DNA from 3 places in the Sphingobium sp. GW821-FHT02B05 genome. Region 1 is predicted to be linked to each of the others. Evidence: predicted binding sites of a transcription regulator. Region 1 holds the regulator's gene; each other region holds the start of a gene.
What was found. The regulator LexA, encoded in region 1, represses DNA repair genes until DNA is damaged. The targets are predictions, from matches to a motif close to GTTCCNCNCTTGTTCT.
Positions count from the first base shown of each region.

Region 1 (7,949 bases):
TCTGAAGCATCGCGCGGAAAAGTGGGAAACGGTTTTCCGCTTGAAATGATGCGACAACAAAAAACGCGGAGCGCGCGACCAGCTTCAATCCAACGAAGCGCGCTCCGATCGTCACCCATCGCAGACAAGCCAACGGCCGGGGAAACCCGGCCGTTTTGCCGTGCATCAAAAGCAAAGAGGCGCCATCCTTGGCGAACGACGCCCCCGCTCCCTGCACCTTTAGGGGTCAGCCGATCAGTTCATCGCATAGCTGGGATTGAGGCGACCCAATGCCCGGACTGCAACGGACCGCGACGATTCTTCCGTGCCGTTGGCCAGCACCAGCGTCACCTCCGGCGCGAAGCGGGCGGAGCGATAGGCTTCGCGCGCCTGCGCCATCTTGCCCTGGCCCGCATAGGCATTGCCCAGGTTGATGAGGCGGGCGGGATCATTCTCGCCATAGACCGGCATCGACGCCAGCTTGCGCTGCGCGTCCCCGAAGCGACCGGACTGGAGCGCGCTCGCCGCCAGCGTGCCATCCGGCGCGCCGACCACAACCATCTCCTCGGGCGCCGCCTGGACCATGCCGGGCATCATTGCTGCCAGCACCAGACCCATCGTGATTGCGGCCTTTTTCATCTCCCGATCTCCTCGAAAAAACTTTCTAACATAGCCAGAAGTATTTCATTTCGATGACATCCGGGCAAGATAGCATGACCTGCCAGAAAACAAGTTTCTTTTGTTTAATATCAATATGTTATGAATTTTACGCCATATTGTCATAAAAGCGTAATTGAAAAAACAGGCCGAACTGCCGCGATTCGAATCGCACCTGCCACCGAGACGATCGACCGCATCGCCCGTTTGACGACCTGATGGGATGACGATGACGGGAGAAGGTCCAGGGACTTCTGTTGCCCGGCGCCCTGGAAACCGCTGAATTCCCTTCTGTTGCCCGGTGGGTTCAACCGCGCTATTTTAGAGTAATGTCAGGCCGTGAGGCCCTCAATTACGCTGCAATGGCGAGTGCTTCGTTATCGTTGGCACTTGTGAGTTTTGCACAGTTTAACGGCTTACACGGGCCGGGTAAAAATATCGCCTTTGAACACACGTCGATCCTAGTTCGGCCCCATCAGGCACCCCGTTCCGGCTGGGCCGTCACGGGACATGTGGTGGAACCGCCGGGTACTGCCCCCGGGTCCGCTGCGTCTATTATACGACACACTTTATCACCATAGCCGGGCGAACCCGGCCCGACCCATATGGGCGCAAGCGAAGGCTTTTTCAAGCCATGGACTTGGCGAGCGGGACAAAGCTTGTGCTGCCTATGGCAGTGGGCAAAGAAAATAATCTCCCAACCGCTCTGCATCGCTCCCCACTTCCCCCCGCGCCCATCCCGCGCTAAGGCTCTGGGCCATGATCCTCGTCATCGACAATTATGACAGCTTCACCTGGAACCTGGTCCATTATCTGATGGAGCTCGGCGCTGAGGTGGAGGTCGTCCGTAACGACGCCATTTCGGCGGGCCAGGCTTTGTCCAGCGGCGCAAAGGCGTTCCTGCTGTCGCCCGGCCCCTGCACCCCCAATGAAGCCGGCGTCAGCCTTGACCTCGTGGCCGCCTGCGCGGACGCGGGCGCGCCGTTGCTCGGCGTGTGCCTGGGCCATCAGTCGATCGGCCAGCATTTCGGGGGCAAGGTGGTGCGCGGTGGCCTGATGCACGGCAAGACCTCGCCCGTCACCCACGACGGCACCGGCCTGTTTGCGGGTCTGCCCTCACCCTTCACCGCCACCCGTTATCACTCACTGATCGTGGAGGATGTTCCGGCCGAACTGGTGGTCAATGCGACCAGCGCGGACGGCTCCGTCATGGGGTTCCGCCACGCGACCCTGCCGATTCATTCGGTACAATTCCACCCGGAAAGCATCGCCACCGAACATGGCCACGACATGCTCGCCAATTTCATGGGCATAGCCGGCCTACCTGTACGGGAACGCGAAGCCGCCTGAGCCTGTCCTATTCGGCGTGACCGGGCCATAATGGCCCGGCTGCTTTCCGAATATGTCCGGAAGAGGAAATCTAATTACGATATCAGCGGGAAAAGTGCGAAGTTAGCGCATAACGCCCTCTCGACTCATCGGCCCCGCGCCGACTAAGGCCGATGGCGATGACCAGCCTGCCTAATCCCTCCACGCCCCTGTCCGCCCATGCCGCTGCCATGGCCTTCGACCTCTTGTTCGATGCTGACCTGAGCAACGAAGCCATTGCCGATTTCCTTGTCACCATGGCCCGTCGTGGCGAGACGGCGACCGAGATAGCCGCCGCCGCCCGCGCGATGCGCGCTCGCATGATCCCGGTCAGCGCACCCCCCGGCGCGATCGACGTATGCGGCACCGGGGGCGACGGGCATCATACGCTCAACGTCTCCACGGCTGTCTCACTCGTTGTCGCAGCCGCCGGCGTGCCGGTCGCCAAACATGGCAACCGCGCCGCCTCTTCCAAAGCCGGCGCAGCCGATACGCTCGAAGCGCTCGGCCTCAACCTCGACAAGGCGGCCGTGACCGCAGAAGCGACCCTCGCCGATCTCGGCATTTGCTTCCTCTTCGCGCAAAATTATCACCCGGCGCTCAAACGCCTGGCCCCGATCCGCAAGGCGATCGGTGAACGCACCATCTTCAACCTGATGGGACCGCTTGCCAATCCGGCCAATGTCCGCCGCCAACTGGTCGGCATCGCCCGCCCCGCCTATGTCCCCATCTATGCCGAAGCGCTGGCGGAACTGGGCGCGGACCGGGCGATGATCGTATCGGGCGACGAAGGGCTGGACGAACTGTCGCTGGCCGGCGGCAACGACATCGCTGAAGTCAGCGGCAACGGACTGGTCGCGATGCGCCGCCTGACCGCCGCGGAGCTGGGCCTGTCCACCCACCCGGTCGATGCGATCCGCGGCGGCGACGCGGCCCATAATGCGGCCGCCCTGCGCGCCCTGCTGCAAGGCGAAGAAGGGCCGTATCGCGACGCCGTGCTGCTCAATGCCGCCGCCGCCCTTGTCGTCGCCGACGCCGCATCCGATCTGCGCGAGGGTGTGGAAGAAGCGGCCGAAACCATCGATCGTGGCCTTGCCAACGCCCTGCTCAATTGCTGGATTGCCTATCAATGACCAATAAGCTGATCGAAATCTGCGATTTCAAGCGCGAGGATGTCGTCCGCCGCCGGGCCGCGACCAGCATCGCCTCACTCCACGCCCGCGCCAGCGAGCAGACCCCGCCGCGCGGTTTCCGCAAGGCGCTGGACGATGCCGCCCGCGCCGGCTTCGGCCTGATCGCGGAAATCAAGAAGGCCAGCCCGTCCAAGGGCCTGATCCGCGCGGACTTCGATCCGCCTGCCCACGCGCAAGCCTATGCAGCCGGCGGCGCGGCCTGCCTGTCGGTACTGACCGACGAACCTTATTTTCAGGGCCATGACGATTATCTGATGGCGGCCCGCTCGGCCTGCGCCATCCCGGTATTGCGCAAGGATTTTCTCGTCGACCCCTGGCAGGTGCTGGAAAGCCGGTCGCTGGGCGCCGATGCCATCCTCATCATCGTCGCCGCGCTGGACGACGGCCAGATGCAGGAGATTGAGGACGCCGCCCTCGGCCTGGGCATGGACGCGCTGATCGAGGTGCATGACGAAGCGGAACTGGAGCGGGCACTAAAGCTGCGTTCGCGCCTGATCGGCGTCAATAATCGCGACCTGCGCGACTTTTCGGTCGATTTCGCGCGCACGTATGAACTGGTGGGCAAGGCGCCGGCGGGCTGCACCTTCATTGCCGAAAGCGGCCTTGGCAGCCATGCCGACCTTCTCGCCATGTCCGAACATGGCGTGCGCTGCTTCCTGGTCGGCGAAACGCTGATGCGGCAGGCGGATGTGGAGGCTGCGACCCATAATCTGTTGACCGGGGCATGACCGCCCTTACCCATCTGGACGAGGATGGCGCGGCCCGCATGGTCGATGTCGGGGCCAAGGCGGTGACGGCGCGTGAAGCGGTCGCGTCCGGCCGGATCGAGATGCACGCGAACGCCGCCAAAGCCATCGCCGACGGGCTGGTTAAGAAGGGCGACGTCCTCGCCGTGGCGCGAGTCGCCGGCATCATGGCGGCCAAGAAGACCGCCGACCTCATCCCACTCTGCCACCCGATCGCGCTCAGCGCCGTGACGGTCGATTTCGACCTGGACGATGGCGGCGTCACCGTGACCGCCACCGCGCGCACCGCCGGCCAGACCGGGGTGGAGATGGAGGCGCTGACCGCTGCCTCGGTGGCGTTGCTCACCATCTACGACATGGCCAAGGCGCTGGACAAGGCGATGGTCATCGGTGCGGTCCGGCTTGAAGCCAAGACCGGCGGCAAATCCGGCGACTGGCACCGGCAATCATGAGCCTGCTGCCGGTTGCAGAAGCACAGGCTCGCCTGTTCGCGCTGGCCGACCGGCTGCCGTCGGAAACAGTGGCGATCGGCGCAGCGACCGGCCGTTGGCTGGCGCAGGATATTGCCGCCCTGCGCGACCAGCCCTGGGCGGACCTCTCCGCCATGGATGGTTATGCTATTCGCGCGAGCGAAATGCCCGGTCCCTGGCGCGTCACCGCGAAAAGCGCGGCCGGCATGGGGTTGCAGGCGCCGCTCGCGCCGGGTGAGGCCAGCCGCATCTTCACCGGCGCCCCGCTGCCGCCCGGCACCGACGCCATATTGATCCAGGAAAATGCGACCCGCGACGGCGATCGGCTGACCGCCAGCGACGATCCGGTCTCGCCGGGCCGGCATGTTCGGCCCTCCGCTTCCGACTTCGCCAGGGACGCGATCCTGCTGGAGGCCGGCAGCTGTCTTGGCCCGGCCCAGGTCGCGCTCGCCGTGCTGGGCGGCCATGGCGCCGTGCCGGTCGCTCGCCGCCCGCGCGTTGCCATCCTGTCCACCGGCAATGAACTGGTGCCGCCCGGCGCGCCGACGCCGGCCGGCCTGCTGCCCTCCTCCAACGCGCCGATGCTGGCGGCCCTGCTCGCCGCCCTGCCCTGCGACGTCATCGACCTCGGCATCGTGCCGGATGATCTGGACGCCATGGTCGCCGCGCTGGATCGCGCCAAAAGCGCCGACATCATCGTTTCGACCGGCGGCGCTTCGGTGGGCGATCACGACCTTGTTCGCCCCGCCTTCGTCCAGGCCGGCGGCACGCTCGATTTCTGGAAGATACGGATGCGCCCCGGCAAGCCGCTGATGGCCGGGCGCCTTGGCGACGCGCTGTTCCTTGGCTTGCCGGGCAATCCCGTTTCCGCCTTCGTCACCGCGACGCTCTTCCTGTTGCCGCTCGTCCGTCATGTCAGCGGCGCGCGCGATCCTTTGCCGCGCACGACCGACGCCTCACTGGCGTCTGCCCTCCCCGCAACGGGCGATCGCGACGATTATCTGCGCGCCTTTCGCAGCACCGCCGGCATCGTCTCCGTCACCGCGCAGGACAGCGCCGCCACCGCCGCCATGGCCATGGCCGACTGCCTGATCCTGCGCCCTGCCGGATCGCCGCCAGCCGAGCCTGGAACGCGCGTGACGATCCTGCCGCTGTGATGCGCGGAACGCTTGACTAACCTTCATCTGTTTCCTATGCGTTCCTCATACGTTCCACGGAGGACCGCGATGTTGACGCCCAAGCAGCAGGAATTGCTGAGCTTCATTCAGACCCGATTGGACGAAGGCGGCGTATCGCCTTCGTTCGAGGAAATGAAGGACGCACTGGACCTGCGGTCCAAGTCCGGCATTCACCGCCTGATCAATGCGTTGGAAGAGCGCGGCTTCATTCGCCGCCTGCCCAACCGCGCCCGCGCTTTGGAAGTGCTCAAGCTCCCCGATGCCATGCACCGTGCGCCTGCACCGATAGTGCCGGCCAAGCCCAAGCTGGTGACGCCGCCGCCGCTCCTGCCGATCGCGGCCAATGACGTAATCGAAATCCCGATGCACGGGCGGATCGCGGCGGGTGTCCCGATCGAGGCGATGGAAGGCCAGGCGATGCTATCCGTCCCCGCCGCCCTGCTGGGCGCAGGCGATCATTATGCGCTGGAAGTCTCCGGCGACTCGATGATGGAGGCCGGCATTCTCGACGGCGACTTCGCCCTGATCCAGCGCACCGACGTCGCCCGCGAAGGCCAGATCGTCGTCGCCCTGATCGACGAGGCGGAAGCGACGCTCAAATATTTCCGGCGCGATGGCGGCCGCGTTCGCCTCGACCCGGCGAACAGCGCCTATGAACCGCAAATCTACGACTCGCGGCAGGTCCGCATCCAGGGCAAGCTCGCGGGGCTGCTGCGCCGCTATAATTAGGGCGTAGTCGCCCTCGGCCGGGGCCTTGGGCGACTGATCCAGGGATGGGCGTCGCCGGGCCGATGGACGGTGTGAACTTCGCCTTTTTCCAGGCCGATCGACAGACCGCCGGTGCGCGCCAGCAGCCGGCGGTCGATTTTCAGCCAGCGTGGGCGGCACCAACCTGGCAGCCCGCGATCGCTCACGACGATATCTGACGCAGCGCAATCCCGCACAAAATCCTGCCGGGCAATCAGCACGTCGCTGCGCGTAAACAGCACTCGCCAACTGCGCCCCGCGCCGTCCTTCAGGCGGACAGCGCAAAGATCGACGGAGCAACGCGCTGTCGGCAGGTCGGCAATCGCCGCCAGTTCGCCATCATAGCCCGCGCTTTCGGACAGGACGTCACGCACATAATCCCCTGCCCGATCCCGCAATATCGCCATCCCCCTGTCCGTCCGCACCGCCACATGGCGGCCATCGCCAGTCACCAGGATATCCGGTGGCGATGCGGCAAAGGTCACGGCCACAGCGATCAGGACAGGCGGCAACCCCAGCCAACGCCAGCGCGTGCGCCACAGCAGGCACCAGAGCAGGCCGATCATGGCGATGCCGAACAAACCCATTCCCATGGTCGGCGCCAACAGGCTCGCCATCGGGCTGGCCGCAACGCCATGGGCCAACGCCAGCAACAGGTTCAGCGCCTGCTCGGTCAACCACCAGGCCGGCGCGCCCAGCCCGGCGACATCCAGTAGCAGGGCCAGCGCCTCCAGCGGCATGACGACGAACGTCGTCAGCGGGATGGCGATCAGATTGGCGAAGGCCCCCAGCAGTCCGGCCTTGTGAAAGTGGAACAGAGCGATCGGCATCAACACCAGTTCAACGGCTATCCCCGTCGCCAGCATCACGGCCAGATTGCGCCCCAGCTTGCCCAGCAACCCTTCCTCTCGCGCCGCAGCAAAGGCCCGAAAACGCTGATGTTCCGCCAACGCGACCAATGCCGTCACGGCCGCAAAACTCATCTGGAAGCTCGGCCCCGCCAGCGCTTCGGGCCACAGGACCAGCACCACCAGCGCGCCCGTCGCCACCAGCCGCAGCGTCACGGCATCCCGCCCCATCGCTAGCCCGCCCAGCACCAGCAACGCCGCGACGCAGGACCGCACCGTCGGCACCTCCGCCCCGGTCAGCAACGTATAGCCGATCCCCGCCAGCGCCCCACCGGCCGCCGCGATCAGCATCAACGGCCATCCCAAAGCCACCCGCTGGCTGATCACCATCACCCGCATCAGCAGGAAAATCACCGCGCCGATCAACGCCGTCACATGCAGCCCGCTGATCGATAATAGATGCGCCAGCCCGCTGCGCCGCATCGCCTCTGCATCCGCTTCGGGAATGGCGCCCTGATCGCCCGTGGCAAGCGCCGCCGCGATTCCCTCTGCCGGCCCATCGACCCGCGACAATATATGGCCGAACAATCGTGTCCGCAGCGGTTGCCCCGCCGTCGATGGCGTCAGCACTTCGATCGGCTTCAATGCCTTGCCGGTCGCCCCGATGCCCTGAAAATAGGCGCGTGCTGCAAAATCATAGCCGCCCGGCACGCTGGGCGGTGCAGGCGGCATCAACCGCACGCGGAAGCGAATCCGCGCGCCT
Region 1 is NZ_JBWKVW010000001.1:1,102,504-1,110,452, forward strand. Features, by position in the region: gene AC07UX_RS05520 (TonB-dependent receptor domain-containing protein) at 1-5, shown strand, start outside; gene AC07UX_RS05525 (tetratricopeptide repeat protein) at 235-618, opposite strand; RNA gene ssrA (transfer-messenger RNA) at 917-1,271, opposite strand; gene AC07UX_RS05535 (anthranilate synthase component II) at 1,396-1,986, shown strand; gene trpD (anthranilate phosphoribosyltransferase) at 2,145-3,137, shown strand; gene trpC (indole-3-glycerol phosphate synthase TrpC) at 3,134-3,925, shown strand; gene moaC (cyclic pyranopterin monophosphate synthase MoaC) at 3,922-4,395, shown strand; gene AC07UX_RS05555 (molybdopterin molybdotransferase MoeA) at 4,392-5,570, shown strand; gene lexA (transcriptional repressor LexA) at 5,640-6,320, shown strand; gene AC07UX_RS05565 (ComEC/Rec2 family competence protein) at 6,317-7,949, opposite strand, start outside.

Region 2 (7,949 bases), 450 kb from region 1:
ATCATGCGATCGCGCCCAGCGACTGGAGCAGGGGCAGGAAGGTCGGGAAGCTGGTGGCGACCGGGCGCATATCGTCGATGGTCACGCCGTCCTTCGACACCAGACCGGCGACCGCGAAGCTCATCGCGATGCGATGATCGAGCTTGGTGGCGATCGGGCCGCCCCCCGGCAGCAGCGTGCCGCCGCTGCCCTCGATGATGATGCCGTCTTCCAGTTCCTCGACCGTTACGCCGATGGCGCGCAGTCCTTGTGCCATGGTGGCGATGCGGTCGGATTCCTTGACGCGCAGTTCGTCCAGCCCACGAAAGATGCTGCGCCCCTGCGCGAAGGCGGCGGCGATGAAGGCGACGGGATATTCGTCGATCATGCTGGGTGCGCGGGCGGGGTCGGGTTCGACGCCCTTCAAGGCCGATGCCGTGACGATCAGGTCGCCGACCGGCTCGCCGCCCACCTCGCGGGCGTTCACCACCTCGATCGACCCGCCCATCTCGCGCAGCAGGTCGATCAGGCCCGCGCGCGTGCCGTTGAGGCCCACATTGGCGATCGTCACCTGCGATCCCGGCACCAGCAGCGCGGCAACCATGGGGAAGGCGGCGGAGGATGGGTCGCCCGGCACGATGATATTCTGCGGCTGCAATTCCGCTTCGCCGACCAGCGTGATGACGCGCGTGCCGTCCGCCTGCACCTCGACAGTCAGGTCCGCGCCGAAGCCCTTGAGCATCCGCTCGCTATGGTCGCGGGTCGGAATCGGCTCGACGACGCGGGTGATGCCCGGCGTATTCAGTCCGGCCAGCAGGATCGCCGACTTCACCTGCGCCGATGCGACGGGCAGAGCGTAGTCCAGCGGCACGGCCGGGCAGGCGCCCTTCATCGTCAGCGGCAGCGTCATATTTCCATTGGCACCGGGGCTGCCCGTGAAGCTGGCGCCGGTGCGCGACAGCGGTTCGGTCACGCGAGCCATCGGCCGCTTGCTCAGCGAAGCGTCACCCACGAAGGTCGCGGTCAGGTCATGGCTGGCGAGCAAGCCCATCAGCAGGCGCGTCGACGTGCCGCTATTGCCCATGTCCAGCGCGTTTTCGGGTTGGAGCAGGCCGCCGACGCCCACGCCATGGATATGCCAGACAGCATCACCGTCGCGTTCGATCGTCGCGCCCATGGCGCGAAGGGCAGCGGCAGTGGCCAGCACATCCTCGCCCTCCAGCAGGCCTTCGACCCGGCTTTCGCCCACGGCCAGCGCCGACAGCATCAGCGACCGGTGGGAAATGCTCTTGTCGCCCGGCACGGTGACGCTGCCCGCCAGGGCTGGCGCGGCGGAGAAGGTGCGGGGGGTGGGTTGATCGTCATGCTGGGTCACGGGGTATCCATTGTGTTGGAACCGAAAAAATGCGAGCGGCTTTTGACAGCGCGATCCCGCTATGGCAAGGCGCCCGACGTTTCGCGGGCAACAAGCGTTGCGCCGCGTGATTTCTGTTTGAAGCATCGAAGAAGGAACAGGCCGGACATGGTGAAGGCTGAATGGGGCACGAAGCGGACCTGCCCAAAATGCGCGACTCGCTTCTACGACCTGGGCAAGGACGATCCGGTCACCTGCATCAACTGCAACAGTGCCTGGGAACCGGAACCGGTGCTGAAATCGAAGCAGCCGCTGCCTTATGAGGAAGCGGCGCCCAAGAAGGTGATCGAAACCGCAGATGGCGAGCTGGAAACGGCTGACGACGATCTGGACATCGACGTCGACGACGACGGCGATTCGCCGGACAATGACGTCGATCTGGGTGGTGACGACGACCTGGGCGTCGATGCCGCCGGTGACGACGACAACGACGATAATTAAGTGAAATTTCTGCTTGCCAACGGGGTCACACGACCCTAGAGGCAGCGACCTCCGAGGCGCCGAACCCAAGCGGCGCCTCACTGGTACGGGGCCTTAGCTCAGCTGGGAGAGCGCCTGCATGGCATGCAGGAGGTCAGCGGTTCGATCCCGCTAGGCTCCACCAATTTTCGGGACCAAAAATGTCCGGGCGACATTTTTCCGAAAATTCCCGGACGCAAGTGCGGGAAAAGACGAGAAGTTATCCCTGACTTCGCGTTTATATATAAGACCGACGGCAATGCCGGACATGGTCTGACCATGATGCGACGGCCTTGCCGCGCAGGATGGGGCCTTAGCTCAGCTGGGAGAGCGCCTGCATGGCATGCAGGAGGTCAGCGGTTCGATCCCGCTAGGCTCCACCAATATTCATCTAATCCTATATGCAGCACAGGCTGGTGCCATCGCGATTGCCGCTGCAATTCTCTCCTCGCGCCACATCCTCCCCACTGGTCAACATCGCGCTTTCCTGCCATTCCGCTGCTATGAAAGATGAATTCGCCGTTCAGGCCGCCGCGCAGGGCGATGACGATACGATCCGGGCGATATTGGCACGCCTGTGCCAGGTCACGCAGATGGGCTTTGCCGCCGTTGCGCGGGTGACCGAGGATCGATGGATCGCCTGCCAGGTGCTGGACAAGATCGCCTTCGGGCTGGAACCCGGCGCGGAGCTGGAGGTGCAGATGACCATCTGCAACGATATCCGCCAGACCGAAAATTATGTGGTGATCGACCATGTCGATGCCGACATCGCCTGGCAACGGCATCCGGTGCCGCGCTTCTATGGCTTCAAAAGCTACGCCTCGTTCCCGCTCATCCTGTCGGACGGCAGCTTCTATGGCACGCTCTGCGCGATCGACCCCGAACCGCGCCTGATCAGCGATCCGGCGACAGTGGCGACCATCGAAGCTTTCGCCAACGATGTAAGTGCTATCCTGTCGGCCAAAATCTGTGCCGTGCCCCAATCGATACCGCCGTCAGTGTCCCGCCCTCAGGCCGGCTGAACGAAACTGTCCATTACGCGCTTGCGCCCGGCCGTTTCGAAATCGATCTCCAGCTTGTTGCCTTCGATCTCCGCGACGCTGCCATAGCCGAATTTCTGGTGGAACACGCGCAATCCCAAGCGCATGTCGCTGCGCCCCTTATTGCCCAGCGATACGGCCGATGCCCGTGCCTCCACGATCCGCACCGGTTCCTTGCTGAACTGCCCGGTGGACTGCGCCCGCTGCCAGCCGGGGCCGCGTCCGCTGCCGCGCGCGACATTGGCGAAGGGATCGTCCCGTTCCGACCAGTTGGCCCGCCAAAGCGACGCGCCGCCCGCCATGCTGCTTTCCGATTCGACATGTTCGGGCGGCAATTCGCCGACGAATCGCGACGGGATGCTGCTGGTCCACTGGCCGTAGATGCGGCGATTGGCGGCGTGCAGGATGGTGCAGCGCCTGCGCGCCCGCGTGATCGCCACATAGGCGAGCCGGCGTTCCTCCTCCAGGCTGTTCAAACCGCCTTCGTCCAGCGCGCGCTGCGATGGAAAAATGCCCTCCTCCCAACCAGCCAGGAACACCGTGTCGAACTCCAGCCCCTTGGCGGCGTGGATGGTCATGATGGTGATCTTGCGCTCGTCCGCCTGCGCTTCATTATCCATCACGAGGGAGACATGCTCCAGGAAGGCGCCCAGCGTTTCATATTCTTCCATCGCGCGGGCGAGTTCGGACAGGTTTTCCAGCCGCCCGGCGCTCTCGGTCGTGCGTTCGGCCTGCAACATCGCGGTATAGCCGCTCTCGTCCAATATCTGCCGCGCCAGTTCGGCATGGGGCAATTGCCCGGCCCGATCGCGCCAGCGCGCCAGATCGCCGATGAAATTGCCCAGCGACCGACGCGCCTGCGGCGTCAGTTCATCGGTGTCCAATATGCGTGCCGCCGCCAACGCCAACGGGATGCCCTCCGCCCGCGCCAGCCGGTGCAATTTCTCGACCGCCTTGTCGCCCAGGCCGCGCTTGGGCACGTTGACGATCCGTTCGAACGCCAGGTCGTCGGCAGGCTGGTTCACCAGCCGCAAATAGGCCAGCGCATCGCGAATTTCGGCGCGTTCGTAGAAACGGAAGCCGCCGACGATACGATAGGGCAGGCCGATCTGGATGAAACGGTCTTCGAATTCGCGGGTCTGGTGCTGGGCGCGGACGAGGATCGCGACCTCATCCAGTGAGCCGCCGCTCCGTTCGACCGCTTCAATCTCCTCGCCGACGCGCCGGGCTTCCTCCGGCCCGTCCCACACGCCCAGGACCTTCACCTTTTCGCCGACGTCGATGTCGGTCCACAGCGTCTTGCCCAGTCGATTGCCATTTTCCGCAATCACCCCTGACGCCGCACCCAATATGTGCGGAGTGGACCGATAATTCTGCTCCAGCCGGATGATGGTTGCGCCGGGAAAATCCTTTTCGAACCGCAGGATATTGGCGACTTCTGCGCCGCGCCATGAATAAATCGACTGATCGTCGTCGCCCACGCAGCAGATATTCTTGCGCGTCTGCGCCAGCAGCCGCAGCCACAGATATTGGCTACTGTTGGTGTCTTGATATTCGTCCACCATGATGTAGCGGAATTTCTGCTGATATTGCTCCAGCACGTCGCGATGCGTCTTCAAAATGGTGAGAGTGTGGAGCAACAGGTCACCGAAATCGCAGGCATTTACGTCACGCAGCCGGGCCTGATAGGCGGCATAGAGCGTTTGCCCCTTGCCGTTGGCATAGCCCTCCGCCTCACCCGCGCCGACGTCGGCGGGTGTCCAGCCCTTATTCTTCCACTGGTCGATCAGGCCGGCCAGTTGCCGCACCGGCCAGCGCTTTTCGTCGATCCCCTCCGCCTGCACAAGTTGCTTGAGCAACCGCAACTGGTCGTCGGTGTCGAGAATCGTGAAATTGGATTGCAATCCCACCAGTTCGGCGTGTCGGCGCAGCATCTTGGCCGCGATGGCGTGGAAGGTGCCGAGCCAGGGCATGCCCTCCACCGCATCGCCAATCATCCTGCCGACCCGCGCGCGCATTTCCCGCGCCGCCTTGTTGGTGAAGGTAACGGCCAATATCTCGGACGGCCAGGCGCGGCGCGTGCCGATCAGATGCGCCAGCCGTGCGGTAAGCGCCGCCGTCTTGCCCGTGCCCGCACCGGCCAGCACCAGCACCGGCCCCTCCGTAGTCAGCACCGCTTCTCGCTGCGGCGGGTTCAACCCATCCAGATAGGGCGGATCATTGGGGGAGGGGGCAGGAACGGTCATATGGGTCAACTAGGCATGGGGTGGTGCAGGGGCAAGGGGCGCGACGGGAACGGCCTCTTGCAGCGACGGCCCTTCTATGAGAACAAAAGGCGAATCATGCAAGGGAGCAAGGGGCGATGCTGACGGGACGATGCCAATGCGGGGCAATCCGCTACGAAGCGACCGGCGATCCGGCCTATAGCGCGCTATGCCATTGCAAGGATTGCCGCGCCAGCACGGGCGCGCCGATGGTGGGTTGGGCGCTCTTCCCGGAAGAGGCGGTCAAGGTCGAAGGGGAGGTCGTGCGGTATCAATCCTCCGAACATGCCACGCGCCATTTCTGTGGCACTTGCGGCACGGGCCTGTTCTACACCAATCCGGTGGTCTTCCCCGGCGCGATCGACATTCAGACGGCGACGCTGGACGATCCCGATGCCTTGCCGCCCCAGGCGCAGATCCAGATGGCCGAAGCCTTGCCTTGGGTGGACAAGGCGCATGACCTGCCGTCGTTCGCCCGCTATCCCGAAGGACCATAGGCCGCAAAATCCGCTCATTCGATCCTGTATATGCACCGCTTCGTCGTCATGGTGGAACGGGTCTGTCATGCTTACGGTTTTTACGCCGAACGGGGCGAAGAACAGAAAATAGGAAAGGATGATCCCGATGAAATCCATCATGCTTGCTGGCGTTGCGATGTTGAGCCTCACCATGGCGGGAGGTGCCGCTATCGCGCAGGATATGCCTGCTCAGAGCAGCCCGCCGCCTGCCGACGCCATGACGCCACCGGCCGAGCCGGCGCCGGCAGATCCGGCTGCGACGCCGCCTTCGGCCCCTGTCGCTCCGGCTGCACCAGCAGCGCCGGCCTCACCCGCCACGCCTGCTGCGCCTATGCCGCCACAGGCCGATCCAAACGCCGGCCAGCCGACCGGGGCGGTGCCGGCCGATCCGGGCATGGCGCCGGCGCCTGCTGGCGTGCCGAAAGATCCGGCGGCGCCTGTCGGTTCATCGGCCAATCCGGTAACGGTGGGTGGCAACATGACGCCTGCGCCGACGGAAGCGAAGGACTATCCGACTTGCACCCGCACTGTGCAGGACAGCTGCGTCAATCGCGGTGAAGCGCCCAAGGGTCGCAAGCGCTAACAGCGGCTAACAGCGCCGTGCCGGGTGGCCATCAGTGCCGCCCGGCCGGCTGAAAATGCCATATAGCTGTCCAACTCGCTGTATCGTTGATGGCGAGCGTGCAGACTTCAGTCTTCCGATCGCAGCAGCGTAATCCGCGCCTTGCCGACATCGCGCACGGCATCCACGGCAAATCCCTTTACCACCACATCTTCGCGGCGATCCGTTTCGATGCTGATCCAGCTCGCGGGGTTGGTCCAGCCGAGACGGGCGAGCTTATCGAGCGCCACCTGACCCGCGCCGGTGCCATAAGGCGGGTCCATGAATATGAGATCCAGCGGCTTAGGCGCTGACCCCAGCGCCAAGACGCTGGAAGCGCGGATGTCCGGACGAATGCCCAGACGGTCGCCGTTTGCGCGGATCGCATCCAGTGCTGGCTTGTCCTGCTCGACAAACAGGCAGGAAGCGGCACCGCGCGACAGCGCTTCGAACCCCAATGCGCCCGATCCGGCGAAAAAGTCGCCCACGGTCAGTCCCTCGAACGATCCGATACGGCTGAGCAGCATGGAAAATAGCGTTTCACGGGTCCGGTCGCCGGTGGGTCGGGTCGCATCACCCTTCGGCGCGGTCAAGGGACGGCCGCGCCATTGGCCCGAAATGATCCTCATGCGTCCTCGTCTCCGTCAGCCCCGTCCTGCTTTGCCTTTCTGTCAGCCGTCTTCCCCGCATCCCGCAAGCTCTTGCGAAAATGCGCCAGTTCATGCTCGCGGACTTCCTCGACGGCGCCGACCGGCAGTTCGCCCAGATGAAAGGGGCCGTAGCTGGTGCGGATCAGGCGGTTGACCTTCAGGTCCATATGCTCCAGCACGCGGCGAACCTCCCGGTTCTTGCCTTCGGTCAGGGTCATTTCGATCCACTGGTTGCGCCCGGTGCGCCGTTCCAGATTCGCCTCGATCGGGCCATAGCGGATACCGTCAATTTCCAGCCCGTCGAACAGATCCTCCAGCTGCTGCTGGCTCACCTCGCCGAACGCACGCGCGCGATAGGTGCGCGGCACGCCGGTCGCGGGCAATTCCATTTCGCGCTTGAAGCCGCCGTCGGTGGTCAGCAGCAACAGCCCTTCTGTATTCATGTCCAGCCGGCCGATCGGCATGACGCGCGGCAGATCGGCGGGCAGCCGGTCGTAGATGGTCGGGCGGCCCGCAGGATCACGCTCGGTCGTCAGATAGCCGGTCGGCTTGTGGAACAGGAACAGGCGCGTAGGTTCGGGCGCAGCGACCGCGATGTCATCGACCGTCACGCCATAGAGCGACGTCAGCAGCGTGGCGGGCGTGTCGATGACCACGCCGTCCTTGGCTACACGGCCTTCCTCGATCATCCGCTCGATTTCGCGGCGGGAGGCAACACCGGCGCGGGCCAGCAGCTTGGCGATACGCTGCGGCTCGCCCTTGCCCTCGCTGGCGGCGGCATGAGCGGGATGCGGGTTGGTGGTCGGGGTCGGCCCTTTTCCGCGCGGACGACGCGGCGGATAGGATTTGACGGCGTCGTCACGCGGACGGTCGGACCGGCCACGGTCCTGGCGTGGGCCGTCGGGACGGGCGGGGCGCGCCCGTTCCTGCCGCACGCCGTTCGGGCGGAAACCATCGCTGCCGGACCGCTCGGTCTTGGCGCGTTCGCTGCGCGGACGCTCGGTCCGGGGGCGTTCGCCCCGTT
Region 2 is NZ_JBWKVW010000001.1:657,477-665,425, forward strand. Features, by position in the region: gene AC07UX_RS03360 ((d)CMP kinase) at 1-5, opposite strand, end outside; gene aroA (3-phosphoshikimate 1-carboxyvinyltransferase) at 2-1,354, opposite strand; gene AC07UX_RS03370 (TIGR02300 family protein) at 1,502-1,834, shown strand; tRNA gene AC07UX_RS03375 (tRNA-Ala) at 1,922-1,997, shown strand; tRNA gene AC07UX_RS03380 (tRNA-Ala) at 2,160-2,235, shown strand; gene AC07UX_RS03385 (GAF domain-containing protein) at 2,356-2,874, shown strand; gene AC07UX_RS03390 (ATP-dependent helicase) at 2,862-5,138, opposite strand; gene AC07UX_RS03395 (GFA family protein) at 5,255-5,653, shown strand; gene AC07UX_RS03400 (Fe-S oxidoreductase) at 5,781-6,257, shown strand; gene rsmD (16S rRNA (guanine(966)-N(2))-methyltransferase RsmD) at 6,365-6,904, opposite strand; gene AC07UX_RS03410 (pseudouridine synthase) at 6,901-7,949, opposite strand, start outside.
Region 2: AC07UX_RS03390 (ATP-dependent helicase) is a predicted target of LexA. The motif match lies at 5,218-5,233, and genes of this name have one in related genera.

Region 3 (7,949 bases), 350 kb from region 1:
CCCAGCATCGAATGGACTTCTATGAGTCCGCTCGATTCCAATACTCAGCATCGAGGCTTCTCGTTAAGCTCGATAATTTCCGACGGACTGGAAATTTTCCTAAAAAAATAACATATAATAATACTCCAGATATCCTGATACTTCCTACTCGACGCGGAAGTTTCGGAATTGATGTAATTGTTCCAGCTCTACAGGCGGCCGCGCCGGTAATTTATGAAGCTCCATTGGGAGCTATGTTGTCGTACGTAATCGATCGAGTCTTCTCATCTGCGGATGATGATGCCATCAAAGCTGCATTGGCGAATAATGACCACCTTCTCGACGTTTTTGAACAAACTATAGAAGGTAGAGATGAGGCCTTGGCCCGCACGCTTGAAATGTTGCAAAGGCGGATGGACAATGAAGATGATCTAAACGGACAGATAAGGTCGCTATATGAACGGCTTCTCGCAGATCAAGAAAGGAAAGCCCTTTTAAGTGATGAGCGAGCGATCCTGCAACGCATTCCAGCAGACGATGAGGCTGAACTCATTACAATGGCTGCCCCGCTCCTTAAAGAAATGAATGTTCCGCTTCGACGCAGTGCGAGAAAGGTAAATATATCCACCTCCGCAAACGATAATGAAACAAGAATTTTGCATGCTAATAAAGCTATGGCCGACGCGTTAGACACGCAAAAAGTTGATAGACGGCTTACAACTATCGATATTAACATAGTCCAGTTTAATAAAGAAAGTGGATGGGGGAAATTCGAGAATGACGAATGGGATGGGCGACCGTCTTTCTCAATTCCTGGAGAGATTTTGGACGATTTAAAGCAAATCGCGGTGAACGCGATGCATGAAGATATGGTTGAAGTTGACTGCTATTTTGTTCGAAGTGCTGCGGGAGTACCTCAAAGAATACTTGTTACCGACATCCGTGAGATCGATGAATAGACGTTCTTTCACTCCGCCGCCACAGCCTCCAGCCCCAACAACGGCGCCAGATACCGCCCGGTAAAGCTGCGCTTCTCCTTCACGACCTTTTCCGGCGTGCCTTCCGCAACCACTTCGCCGCCCTTCACGCCACCCTCAGGCCCCATGTCGATAATCCAGTCCGCCGTCTTGATGACGTCCAGATTATGTTCGATCACGACCACGCTGTTGCCCTGGTCGACCAGCGCGTGGAGGACTTCCAATAGTTTGCGGACATCCTCGAAATGCAGGCCCGTCGTGGGTTCGTCCAATATGTAGAGCGTGTTGCCGGTGGCGCGGCGGCTGAGTTCCTTGGCGAGTTTGACGCGCTGGGCTTCGCCGCCGGACAGGGTCGTGGCCTGCTGGCCGACCTTGATATAGCCAAGGCCGACTTCCGCCAGCATCGCCATCTTGTCGCGGATGGGGGGCACGGCCTTGAAGAATTCGACCGCATCCTCGACCGTCATGTCGAGGACGTCGGCGATGCTCATCCCCTTGAACTTCACCTCCAGCGTCTCGCGATTGTAGCGGGCGCCGTGGCAGACGTCGCAGGTGACATAGACGTCGGGGAGGAAGTGCATCTCGATCTTGAGGAGGCCGTCGCCGGTGCAGGCTTCGCAGCGGCCGCCCTTGACGTTGAAGCTGAAGCGGCCGGGCTTGTAGCCGCGCGCCTGGGCTTCGGGAAGGCCGGCGAACCAGTCGCGGATGTTGGTGAAGGCGCCGGTATAGGTGGCCGGGTTGGAGCGCGGGGTGCGGCCGATGGGCGACTGGTCGATGTCGATCACCTTGTCGCAATGTTCGAGGCCCGTCACCTTGTCGTGCGCGCCGGCGACGATGCGGGCGCCGTTCAGGGCGCGCGCCGATGCCGCATAAAGGGTGTCGATGGTGAAGCTGGACTTGCCCGATCCCGACACGCCGGTGACGCAGGTGAAGGTGCCGAGCGGGATCGACGCGGTAACGCCGGTCAGGTTGTTGGCGCGGGCGTTGTGGACGGTGAGCTTCTTGCCCGACCCCTTGCGGCGCTTGGCGGGCACGTCGATGCGGCGGGTGCCGTTGAGATAGTCCGCGGTCAGGCTGTCCTTGTTCTTGAGGATCTGCTTGAGCGTGCCCTGCGCGACGATGGCGCCGCCATGGACGCCCGCGCCCGGCCCCATGTCGACGATATAGTCGGCGGCGCGGATCGCATCCTCGTCATGCTCCACGACGATGACGCTGTTGCCGAGGTCGCGCAGGCGCTTGAGGGTCACGAGCAGGCGGTCGTTGTCGCGCTGGTGCAGGCCGATCGAGGGTTCGTCGAGAACGTAGAGGACGCCGGACAGGCCGCTGCCGATCTGGCTGGCGAGGCGGATGCGCTGGCTTTCGCCGCCCGACAGCGTGCCGCTGGTGCGGTCGAGGTTGAGATAGTCGAGGCCGACATTGTTGAGGAAGCCGAGGCGCTCGACGATTTCCTTGAGGATGGCCCTGGCGATCTGCTTCTGCTGGTCGTTCAGCGCGTCCGGCATCGCGGTGAAGAAATTGAGCGCGTCCACCACCGAGCGGCGGGTGGAGAGGGAGATGTCCTCGCCCGCGATTTTGACCGCCAGCGCTTCGGGCTTGAGGCGCGCGCCGTGGCAGGTCTCGCAAGGCATGGCGGTCTGGTACTTGGCCAGCTCCTCGCGCATCCAGGCGCTGTCGGTTTGCAGGAGGCGGCGATTGAGGTTGCCGATGACGCCCTCGAACGCTTTCTTGACCTCGTAGCTTTTCCTGCCGTCCTGGAAGCGCAGGGTGACGGGCTTGCCGCCGGTGCCGTGCAGGATGATGAGCTTTACCTCGCCCGGCAGGTCGGCCCAGGGGGTTTCGAGCGAGAAGCCGAACTCCTTCGCCAGGGAGCCGAGCACCTGCATATAATAGGGGCTGGGCGGATTGGATTTGGCCCAGGGGACGACCGCGCCCTTCTTTATGGAGAGCGCTTCGTTGGGGACGACGAGGTCGGGGTCGAACTCCTGCCGTTCGCCAAGACCATCGCAGGCCGGGCAGGCGCCCATGGGGGCGTTGAAGGAGAAGAGGCGCGGTTCGATTTCGGGGATGGTGAAGCCGCTGACCGGGCAGGCGAATTTTTCGGAGAAGACGATGCGGTTGGCGGGGATGCCGGCGCCCTTCATCTTCTTGTCGGTGCTTTGCGCTTCGTCCTCGCGGCCGGGCACGACGCCTTCGGCCAAGTCCACGAAGGCGAGGCCGTCGGCGAGTTTCAGGGCTTGTTCGAAACTGTCGGCAAGGCGCGTGCCCATGTCCGCGTCCACGGCCAGGCGGTCGACGACCACTTCGATGTCATGCTTGTACTTCTTGTCGAGGGCGGGCGCATCCTCGATCAGGTACATTTCGCCGTCGATGCGCACGCGGGTGTAGCCCGCCTTCTGCCATTCGGCCAGTTCCTTGCGATATTCGCCCTTGCGCCCGCGCACCACGGGGGCGAGCAGGTAGAAGCGCGTGCCCTGCGGCAGGAGCATGACGCGGTCCACCATCTGGCTGACGGTCTGCGCGCTGATCGGCAGGCCGGTGGCGGGCGAATAAGGGATGCCGACGCGCGCCCAGAGGAGGCGCATATAGTCGTAGATTTCCGTGACCGTGGCGACGGTGGAGCGCGGGTTGCGGCTGGTCGTCTTCTGCTCAATGCTGATCGCGGGGCTGAGGCCCTCAATATGCTCGACATCGGGCTTCTGCATCATCTCCAGAAACTGGCGCGCATAGGCGGAGAGCGATTCCACGTAGCGGCGCTGACCCTCCGCATAGATGGTGTCGAAGGCGAGGGACGATTTGCCCGAGCCGGACAGGCCGGTGATGACGACAAGGCTGTCGCGGGGCAGATCGACGTCCACGCCCTTGAGATTATGTTCACGCGCGCCGCGCACGGAGATGTGGGTCAGACTCATGGGGCCGTTCTATATTTGTTCGATGGAGCGGGGGCAAGCGGAAGCGGGCATCCCGATGGCGAAGATAGGAAAGCGAACGATCAAATGCGAGGGCGGTTGCGAAGCGTCTGGCGCAAAAGGGATTGAAAGGCCCGCCGCATGTCGTTCGTGGCGTGATGAGGGTTGTTCGTCACCCCACCATGCCGCCGGGCGGTGCGCATGGGCGGATCATCGAAGCGGGCGGGATCGTCATCATCCTGTCGCTATGATGAGGGCATAGGGCGAGCGGGTTGCACCCGTTAAGCGACGGTTCAGTGCGAATGGCGTCGTTTCCCCTTCAAACAGTTATCCCGATCCGGAGTGCCCGACAGCATCTGGATACGCCCCCGGCATCCCTTGCGCCGGGGGCGTTTTCGTGCCTGCGCGATCCGCGCGATGCCCCTGCCTGCGCGATCCGCGCGATGACCCTGTCTGCGTGGTTCGCGCGATGCCCTTGCAGCGAGAGGGGTCTTGATTGGATCGCCACGCTTCGCTCGCGATGACGCTGTGAAGCCGTCTCCGGTCATCAAACCCTAAAGCCGGTCTCGCAATGCGCATGTCGGTGCCGATGGCGATGCGACTCAGGCGCATTTCAACATGTCCCTTACGGAAATGTCGTTTGCAGAAGGGGCGGATGTCGTTCGTCCCGCCGTTCGTCCCCCTGCGTCGGCGCTTGGTCGGCAGTGCCGTCGTTGGCCGACAGGGATCGTTACCGGGTCGAAGCGGACGGGCGCCGGGCAGATTGGGGGCGTAACACAATGAGGCGAACGGGGCAGGTGCCGACCCCTGAAAGACCTTCCCGGCTCCGCCCGTTCGCATCCGGCGCTTCCCATAGCCCCCCCCTTGCCGGGGCGCCGGCCACAACAGATTTCGAGGAGATAGCCCCATGTTCCGTTCGACCCCATTTGCCGCCGTTCTTGCCCCCGTCGCTGTGCTGGCCAGTGCCGCTATCGGTGCGGGCGCCGCGTCCGCGCAGGAATTTCAATCCAACGGCCGGACCACCGGCGTCTATCATGGCGACCTGGACCTGGCGCAGCCGGCCCATCAGCAGCAGTTGCGCAGCCGGATCGCGCGGGCCGCCAACCGCGTCTGCTCGTCGATGGATCTGCAAGCGCAGATGAATTGCAAGGCCAAGGCGATCGCCCATGTCGAAGCGCCGATCACGGCGGCCATCGCGCGTGCCGAGACGGGCGAGCGTTATGCGGACGCGGGCAAGACCGTGCGTCCGGTGGTCGGGAACTGATCCCGACGGGCCATGATGTGACGCGATCCTTCTGCGTTCCCCCGGCTCAGTCGATGGGAGGCGCGTGACTTCTATCGAGGGTACGGTCCCACGCTCTGAACTGGACCCCGGCCTGCGCCGGGGAACGGTTATTGCTGCGCGCGTCATGCCGCCTTGCCATGATCCGCGCGGCCCGTGCGGATGGTTTTGCGATAAAGGCCCGGTTTGCGCCGGGCCTTTTCGTATGTTGGACTTCTTCGGTTTTGGAACGTCAGGCTGAACCGCTATATGCGCCTGCCTGATATTGACGCCTCATAGCGCTGACTCAGTTGAAGCCGGGGAACAAGGCGTTACTCGTTCGAGATGCAAGCCTTCGCTCTCCCTAAACGGATGAGAGGCCGATGTCGCCGGTCAGAAATCCGGGCGGCGTTTTTCGCGGAAGGCGCTGACGCCTTCGGCGAAGTCGGGCAGGGTGAAGGCGTCGCGGAACAGGGCGAGCGTGGTGGCATCGTCGTCCGCCTGGCCTTCAAGGATGCGGCGGACGATCGCCTTGGACGCGCGAACGCTGTGCTGGGCGTTGGCGGCGATGGTGCGCGCGAGCATGTCTGCGGCGGTCAGGGGATCGGGCGCGACCTCTTCGATCAGGCCGATCGCCAGCGCTTCTTCGGCGCTGTGGAGCGCGCCGGTGAAGAGGATGCGTCTGGCGCGGGCCGGGCCGACCAGATCGACCAGCAATTTCGTGTCGAACAGCGAATAGACGATGCCGAGTTTGGCCGGCGTGATGCCAAGGCGCGCGGTCGGCGACGCGATGCGCAGGTCGCAGGCGATGGCAAGGCCGCATCCGCCGCCGACGCAATCGCCGTCGATCGCGGCGATCACCGGCTTTTGGCTGCGGGCAAGCGCATATTGGCTGGCGCGGATCGCGGCCTGATTGGCGATGCGCCAGTCTTCTTCGCGCGAACGGGCGGCAAATTCGTTGATGTCGGCGCCCGCGCAGAACAGGCCGGGCGTGGCGGAGGCGAGGATGAGGACGCGGATCGCGTCATCCGCCATGGCCTGCCCGACAAGTTGGGGGAGCTGTTCCCACATGGCCTGGGTCATGGCGTTGCGCCGGTCGGGTCGGTCGATCAGCAGGCGGGCGACCGGGCCATCCTGTTCCAGCCGCAGCGGCATGTCAGGCGGGCCAGCGTTGCAGCAGCGGGACCAGCTCGTCGAAATGGTCGATCACCGCGTCCGCCTCCAGCGTTTCGACGGGACCGTCGAGGAAGCCGAAACCGACCGCGATATTGGCGATGCCGGCATTTTTCGCGCCGGCGATGTCGTTGATCGTATCGCCGATGAAGATGGTGCGACCGCCGCCTGCGCGGGCGACCATTTCCCGGATCGGGGCGGGATCGGGCTTGGCCACGCCGACGGTATCGCCGGCCACGATGGCCGCGAACCGGTCCGACAGGCCGATCTGGTGCATCAGCGGGATGGTGAAGCGTTCCGCCTTGTTGGTGCAGATGGCAAGCTTGACGCCTGCGCCGGCCAGGGCGTCCATCGCATCCAGCAGGCCGGGATAGGGGAGCGAGTGGATGGCGAGATTCTGCTCATAATAATCGAGCAATATGGGGAGCAGGCTGTCGAGCGTTTCGGCGTCATAGCCGCCCGACGCATCGAGCGCGCGGGCCAGCATGATTTTCGCGCCCTTGCCGACGAAGGGGTGGATAGCGGCGGCCGGGAAGGGCGGGCGACCGATCGTGCCGATGGCGTAATTCACCGCGGCGGCAAGATCGCCGCTGGTGTCGATCAGGGTGCCGTCCAGGTCGAAACCGACGATGTCGAAAGGGATGCTGCTCATGACGCCTGCCATGCCGCCTGCGCGGTGGCAAAGGCAAGGCAAACATGGCAGAGGAAGGACAAGTCATAGCTTTTGCCGGGAAAATCATCGTGACCAGTTCCGCCAGCCGTCCAAGCGACCGTCCTTTGGCCGTCATCATCCTTGCCGCCGGGCAGGGGACGCGGATGAAGTCGTCGCTTCACAAGGTTTTGCATCCGATCGCGGGGCGATCCATGCTGTTGCACCTGCTGGCGAGCGTGGGCGACCTCAAGCCCGAACGGCAGGTGGTGGTCGTGGGCGCGGGGCGCGCGCAGGTGGAAAAGGCGGTGGCCGGCACCGGCGCGGTCATCGCGGTGCAGGAGGCGCAGCTGGGCACCGGCCATGCGGTGGCGCAGGCCCATGATGCGCTGGCGGGATTTGCGGGCGATGTGCTGATCCTCTATGGCGACGTGCCGCTGGTGAGCGCGGGCACGATGCGGGCGATGCTGGATCGGCTGAGCCGGGGCGACGAGCCGCGCGCGGTGGTGCTGGGCTTTCGCCCGGACGATGCGGCCGCCTATGGCCGGATCATCGCCGACGGGCAGGGCATCATCGAGAAGATGGTCGAATATAAGGACGCCAGCGAGGCCGAGCGGGCGGTGACGCTGTGCAATAGCGGGCTGATGGCGGTGCGGTCGACCGACCTGTTCGTGCTGCTGGACCAGATCGGCAACAATAATGCGGCGGGCGAATATTATCTGCCCGATATCGTCATGCTGCCCGGCGGGACGAGCGCCGTCATCGAAACGCAAGCGTGGGAAGTGGCGGGCGTGAACAGCAGGGCCGAACTGGCGGGGGTCGAGGCGGTGTGGCAGGCGCGGCGCCGGGCTGAGGCGATGCGCGACGGGGTGACTTTGGTTGCGCCCGAAACGGTGTTCTTTGCGCATGACACGGTGCTGGGCCGCGATGTGGTGGTGGAGCCGAACGTCGTGTTCGGCCCGGGCGTGACCGTGGCGGACGACGTGGTCATTCACGCCTTTTCG
Region 3 is NZ_JBWKVW010000001.1:1,454,916-1,462,864, reverse strand. Features, by position in the region: gene AC07UX_RS07390 (DUF7946 domain-containing protein) at 1-938, shown strand, start outside; gene uvrA (excinuclease ABC subunit UvrA) at 947-3,865, opposite strand; gene AC07UX_RS07380 (UrcA family protein) at 4,770-5,126, shown strand; gene AC07UX_RS07375 (enoyl-CoA hydratase/isomerase family protein) at 5,517-6,278, opposite strand; gene AC07UX_RS07370 (HAD family hydrolase) at 6,280-6,948, opposite strand; gene glmU (bifunctional UDP-N-acetylglucosamine diphosphorylase/glucosamine-1-phosphate N-acetyltransferase GlmU) at 7,113-7,949, shown strand, end outside.
Region 3: uvrA (excinuclease ABC subunit UvrA) is a predicted target of LexA. The motif match lies at 3,872-3,887, and genes of this name have one in related genera.